2 linked regions of the Immundisolibacter sp. genome follow. The protein of the gene in region 2 interacts with the protein of the main gene of each other region in a pairwise test. Links are inferred from orthologs where the notes say so. Each region holds a gene or a part of one and is shown on either strand. Other genes may lie near its edges. The genes, in order: H5U26_RS11300 and ctaD.

The links.
Region 1: the proteins of ctaD (region 2) and H5U26_RS11300 interact in binary tests that used the Escherichia coli proteins (3 or more experiments, as listed by UniProt). The link is inferred for Immundisolibacter sp. from one-to-one orthologs.

The regions. Positions count from the first base shown.
Region 1 is NZ_JACIZD010000011.1:12,219-15,330, forward strand. The notes cover bases 107-2,900. They hold H5U26_RS11300 (pyridoxal phosphate-dependent aminotransferase), read right to left. Parts: upstream 2,199-2,900; coding sequence 1,014-2,198; downstream 107-1,013. Other genes in these bases: H5U26_RS11290 (hypothetical protein), read right to left, coding at 107-369; uvrB (excinuclease ABC subunit UvrB), read left to right, coding at 2,275-2,900. In the rest of the region: more of H5U26_RS11290, read right to left, coding at 1-106; more of uvrB, read left to right, coding at 2,901-3,112. UniProt on the Escherichia coli protein: Shows aminotransferase activity with methionine and histidine as substrates, and to a lesser extent also with phenylalanine.
Region 2 is NZ_JACIZD010000009.1:73,251-76,493, reverse strand. What follows is about bases 10-2,934. They hold ctaD (cytochrome c oxidase subunit I), read right to left. Parts: upstream 2,299-2,934; coding sequence 721-2,298; downstream 10-720. Other genes in these bases: coxB (cytochrome c oxidase subunit II), read right to left, coding at 2,358-2,934; H5U26_RS10890 (cytochrome c oxidase assembly protein), read right to left, coding at 10-597. In the rest of the region: more of coxB, read right to left, coding at 2,935-3,243. UniProt on the Escherichia coli protein: Cytochrome bo(3) ubiquinol oxidase is the terminal enzyme in the aerobic respiratory chain of E.coli that predominates when cells are grown at high aeration.

The sequences.
Region 1 (3,112 bases), on a different replicon or contig from region 2:
CTGCGTGCGCAGGGCCTGCGCAACCTGGCAGGCGCCCTGGGGTGGCAGACGCAGCATGATCGCCCAGTAGTCGCCCGAGCGCTGCAGTTCCTGTAGATGCGCCTTGGGCTGGCGCGGGAACTTTCGTTGATTGGTCCTGGCTCGGCCTGCGCGCGCTGGCGCCACCTCACGACGCGAGCCCAGCAGCCCCCACAGGGCGCTGAAAGCGACCCCTGCCAGGACCGGCAACGGCAACAACCAGGCCGCCAGCACCCAGTCGGCACCGGAAAGCGCCTGCCAAAGCTGGGCCGCGCCCGCAATCAGCAGGCTCACCGTCAGCCAGAATAACCAGCGTAACCACCCGCTGCGCCTGGGCTTGCTCGCACGCACGTCGTGTCCCTGCGAAAGTATCTTCGATTGGTGGGGCTGTTGTATGCCACAAAGTATGGATGCAAATGGTTGAAAAACCAACCTTGCCAGCAGGATGATGGCACGGCCTGAACCACAAAATCCTGTGGCACGTGCCACTGAAGTACAAGCGGGCACGCACGGACCACGCCCGTCTGCGAAGCGCCGGGCATCGAGCCGGCCAAGGAACGACGCGATCCGGCGTCAATGCCGAATTCGCCCAGGAACCGTGCCGCTATCGCCCAGGATCGCGTTGCCGAGCCATCCGGAGCAAGCCTTGGTGTGGCACGTTGCGCCGCCCGTGGGGATCGATCCGGCCCTGCCGGGAATGATGGATGAGCAGACTGCGGCGATGGCCGCCGCGGCCGGATCAGACGATCAGCGCAAACACCACGCCGACCGCCACGATGGCGACGACGGTGGCAATCAGGGCCTTGGGCAGGGTGTCGATCATGCGCTACAGGAATGTGCCGCGAGGGCAGGCTTCGAAAATGGCTCCCCGGGACGGGCTCGAACCGCCGACCCAGTGATTAACAGTCACTTGCTCTACCGACTGAGCTACCGGGGAAGAAAAGGCCGCGTAGTCTAGGTGCCGTGCGGGCGGCTGGTCAAGGCGCAAACGGCCATCAGCCGAGAGCTACTTTAAGCCGGCGCATGGCCTCCTTGAGGTTGTCCATGCTGGTGGCGAACGACAGGCGCAGGTAGCCGGGGGCGCCAAAGGCGCTGCCGGGCACCAGGGCGACCTCGGCCTTTTCCATCAGCCAGGCGGCGAACTCGACGTCGTCGCTGACCCCCGGCGTGGCGGCGATGGCGTCGGCCACGCTGAAGAAGCAGTAGAACGCCCCGTCGGCCGGCGCGCAGCGGATGCCCTTGATGTCGTTCAGCGCCGCCACCACGAAGTCGTGGCGCTGCTTGAAGGCAGTGTTCATCTGCTGGATGAAGCCCTGATCGCCTTCCAGGGCGGCCTGCGCCGCCACCTGCGAGATGGAACAGGCGTTGGACGTGCTCTGCGACTGGATCTTGGCCATCTCGCTGATGACGCGGGCATCACCGGCGGCGTAGCCGATGCGCCAGCCGGTCATCGAATACGCCTTCGAGACGCCGTTGAGCACCATCGTGCGCTCGTACAGCGCCGGGCAGGCGTTCAGGATGTTGCGAAACGGCGCGCCGTCCCAGCGGATGTGCTCGTACATGTCGTCGCTGGCGATCCACACCTGCGGGTGGCGCAGCAGCACCTCGGCCAGGGCGGCCAGTTCGGCTTCCGAATAGACGCTGCCGGTGGGATTCGACGGGCTGTTGAGCACCAGCAGTTTGGTGCGCGACGTGATGGCCGCCTCCAGCTGCGCCGGGCTGATCTTGAAGTGGCCGTCCAGATCGGTTTGCAGGATCACCGGCGTGGCGCCGGCCAGCAGCACGATGTCCGGATAGGACACCCAGTACGGCGCCGGGATGATGACCTCGTCGCCCTCCTCCAGCAGCACCTGCGCCAGGTTGTAGAAGCTCTGCTTGCCGCCGGACGAGACCAGAATCTGCGCCGGCTGGTAGCTGAGACCGTTCTCGCGCGCGAACTTGTCGACGATGGCGCGGCGCAACTCGGGCGTGCCCTCGACCGCCGTGTATTTGGTGAAGCCGCGGTCGATGGCGGCCTTGGCGGCGTCCTTGATGTGCTGCGGCGTGTCGAAATCCGGCTCGCCGGCGCCCAGGCCAATCACCTTGCGCCCGGCGGCCTGCAGCTCCTTGGCCTTGGCGGTGACGGCCATGGTGGCGGACGGCTTGATGGCGGCGACGCGGGCGGCGAGCTTGAGTTCCACGGTGGTTACCCCGATATGGGCAGACGGCAAAAAAAGGGCGGCTAATATACGAGTTTGCCCGCCGCCAGCGTACCCCATGAGCCAACCGTTCCAACTCGTCAGTCCCTACGCGCCGGCCGGCGACCAGCCGCAGGCCATCGCCCGCCTGATCGAGGGGCTGCAGGCCGGCGAGGACGCGCAGGTGCTGCTGGGCGTCACCGGCTCGGGCAAGACCTTCACCATTGCCAACGTCATCCAGGCGGTGCAGCGCCCGACCATGGTGCTGGCGCACAACAAGACCCTGGCGGCGCAGTTGTACGCGGAGTTCCGGGATTTCTTTCCGCACAACGCGGTCGAGTACTTCGTCTCCTACTACGACTACTACCAACCGGAAGCCTACGTGCCGGCGTCCGACACCTATATCGAGAAGGACGCCTCCATCAACGCGCAGATCGAGCAGCTGCGCCTGTCCGCCACCAAGGCGGTGCTGGAGCGGCGCGACGTGATCGTGGTGGCGTCGGTGTCGGCCATCTACGGCCTGGGCGACCCGCGCATGTACCTGAGCATGGTGCTGCACCTGTCGCGCGGCGAGCGCATCGACCAGCGCGCCATCCTGCGCCGCCTGGCCGAGCTCCAGTACACGCGCAACGACCTGAACCTAACGCGCGGCACCTACCGCGTGCGCGGCGAGATCATCGACGTGTTCCCGGCCGAGTCGGAGACCGACGCCGTGCGCATCGAGCTGTTCGATGACGAAATCGAGTCGCTGGCCTACTTCGACCCGCTGACCGGCGCCATCCAGCGCCGCGTGCCGCGCCTGACCATCTACCCCAAGACCCACTACGTCACGCCCAAGGACACCATCCGCGCGGCAGTGGAGCAGATTCGCCAGGAACTTGGCCCGCGCCTGACCGCCCTGCGCGCCGCCGGCAAGC
Region 2 (3,243 bases):
CGCGGGCGCTCAGCCACCGGCCGCGGCGTGACCGGCATGCGCATCCGCAGGCGCCTTGTGCAGGTCGAAGAACGTGTACGCCAGGGTCACCGTTCGCACCTCACTGGAGAGATCCGGATCAACGCGAAAACGGACCGTCATGTCTTTCTGTTCGCCGGCTGCGAGCTTCTGTTCGGTAAAGCAGAAACACTCGATCTTGTGAAAATGCTTCGCGGCGACACCGGGCGCCACGCTCGGGATCGCCTGACCGGTCACCTCGTGCGCCGCGCGGTTGCGGGCCACATAAACCGCCTCGGCGGTTTCACCGACCCGAACTTTCATGCGCGCCACCTTTGGCTGGAAATCCCACGCCAAATCGGCATTCGTATTGGCCACGAACTCGACCGTCACCTCGCGACCCACCGCCGGCGGCTGGCCGGTCGACTCCTGCGGGGCGGATGCCGTACCGGTCAGATTGGACGATTTGCCATTCAGGCCCACCACCTCGCACATGGCGTTGTACAGCGGCACCAGCGCGAAGCCGAAACCGAACATGAGCCCGACCGCCAGCAACAGCCGACGGGTGGTGCGCGCGATACCGCGCTGACGTTCGTGCATCGTCGTGCTACCCCATCTGGACCATGATGGTCAGCGAATAAATGGCAACCACCAGCGCCGCCAGGCCGATTAGTAACCAGCGATTCGGCCTGCGCACGGACGCGATACGGTCTGCCATGTGCGTCAGCGAATTTCCGGGGCGGTCGTGAAGCTGTGGTAGGGCGCCGGCGAAGGCAGCGTCCATTCAAGTCCGTGCGAGCCTTCCCAGACGCGGTCGGTGGCCTTCACGCCGCCGCGCACTGTCTTGATCATGATGTACACGAACAGCAGCTGCGACAGGCCGAACACGAAGCCGCCGATACTGGCAATGCGGTTGAAATCGGCGAATTGCAGCGCGTAGTCCGGAATGCGCCGGGGCATGCCCTGCAGGCCGACGAAATGCATCGGAAAGAACAACACGTTGACCGAAATCGCCGACAACCAGAAATGCAGCTTGCCCAGGCGCTCGTCATACATGTGGCCGGTCCACTTCGGAATCCAGTAATACGCGCCGGCCATCAGGGCGAACACCGCGCCTGGCACCAGCACATAGTGGAAATGCGCCACCACGAAATAGGTGTCGTGATACTGCATGTCGACTGGGCCGACTGCGAGCATAAGGCCCGAGAAGCCACCGATGGTGAACAGGAATACGAAGGCCAGAGCAAACAGCATCGGCGTCTCGAAGGTAATCGAGCCGCGCCACAGCGTAGTCACCCAGTTGAACACCTTCACACCGGTCGGCACGGCGATCAGCATGGTGGCGTACATGAAATACAGCTCGCCCGCCACCGGCATGCCGGTGGCAAACATGTGATGTGCCCAGACGATGAACGACAGGAAGGCAATGGCCGAGATGGCGTACACCATCGAGGCATAGCCGAAAATCTGCTTGCGGGCGAAGGTCGGAATGATCTCCGACACCACGCCAAACGCCGGCAGGATCATGATGTAAACCTCGGGATGCCCGAAGAACCAGAACACATGCTGGAACAATACCGGGTCACCACCGCCGGCAGCGCTGAAAAAACTCGTGCCGAAATGGCGATCGGTCAGCATCATGGTCACCGTGCCCGCCAAGACAGGCATTACGGCAATCAGGAGAAAGGCCGTCACCAGCCAGGTCCAGCAGAACAGGGGCATCTTCATCAGCGTCATGCCCGGCGCACGCATGTTCAGCACCGTCGCGATGACATTGATGGCGCCCATGATCGACGAGAAGCCCATCAGATGCACAGCGAAAATGAATATATCGGTTGTCGACGGCGCAAAGGTGGTGGACAACGGCGCGTAGAAGGTCCAGCCGAATGCCGGCGCACCACCCTCCAGGAACCAGGTGCTCATCAGCAGGCTGAAGGCGAACGGCAGGATCCAGAAGCTCCAGTTGTTCATGCGCGGCAGCGCCATGTCCGGCGCGCCGACCATCAGCGGAATCATCCAGTTGGCAAAACCCGTCCAGGCCGGCATCACGGCGCCGAACACCATGATCAGGCCGTGCATGGTCGTCAGACGGTTGAAAACCTCCGGCTCGACCAGCTGCAGGCCCGGCTGGAACAGCTCGGCGCGGATCAGCATGGCCAGCGAGCCGCCGGTCAGGAACATGATCAACGCCAGCCACAGGTACAGCGACCCGATGTCCTTGTGGTTGGTGGTAAACAGCCAGCGCGAAATTCCGCGCGCCGGGCCGTGGTGATGATCGACTTCGTGGGCCACAGTTGCCATGGCGTGTCCTCCGGACCGTGAATCTTGCGACGTAGCGTACGGGTCAGGCAGGCGCTGGATCAGCGCAACGCCTTGATCTGTTTCGGCTGCACCAGGTCACCCTTGTCATTTCCAAAGGCGTTGCGCTCATAGGTGATCACCGCAGCCAGATCGACGTCGTTCAGCTGCAAACCGAACGCCTGCATGGCGGTGCCGGCCTTGCCATGCAAGACCCGGTCGATGTGCCCCTCGACCGGTCCGGTGGTAAGAACGCCACCCGCCAGGGCCGGGAAAGCCGGCGGGATGCCCTGACCGTTGGCCTGGTGGCAGGCGACGCAATAGGTGCCATACACCGTCTTGCCCCGTTCCATCAGCTCGTCCTTGGTCCATTCCCGGTCAGCGCCGCTTTTTGCGGCCTCGGCCTCGGCCTTCTTGGCCGCCAGCCAGGTTTCATAGTCTGCCTGCGTCTTGGCCTCGATGACTACCGGCATGAAGCCGTGATCCTTGCCGCACAGCTCCGCGCATTGTCCACGATAGACGCCCGGCTGCGGAATGCTGGTCCAGCTGTCATTGATGAAGCCGGGGATAGCGTCCTGCTTCCAGCCCAGCGCCGGCACCCACCACGAGTGGATGACATCGTTCGAGGTGATGACGAACCGCACCTTGGTGTTGACCGGCACCACGACCGGGTTGTCCACATCCAGCAGGTAATGCTCGATACCGGTCGGATCGCCATTCATGGCATCCCGGCTGCTCTGCGCCAGGTTGCTGAAGAAACTGACGTCCTCGCCCAGGTACTCGTACTGCCAGCGCCACTGGTAGCCGGTGACCTTGATGGTGAGCCCGGAATCCGAGGTGTCCTCCAGGGCGATCAGGGTGCGGGTGGCCGGAATCGCCATGGCGATCAGGATGATGAACGGGATGATCGTCCACACCACCTCGACCGTCGTGTTCTCGTGGAAATTG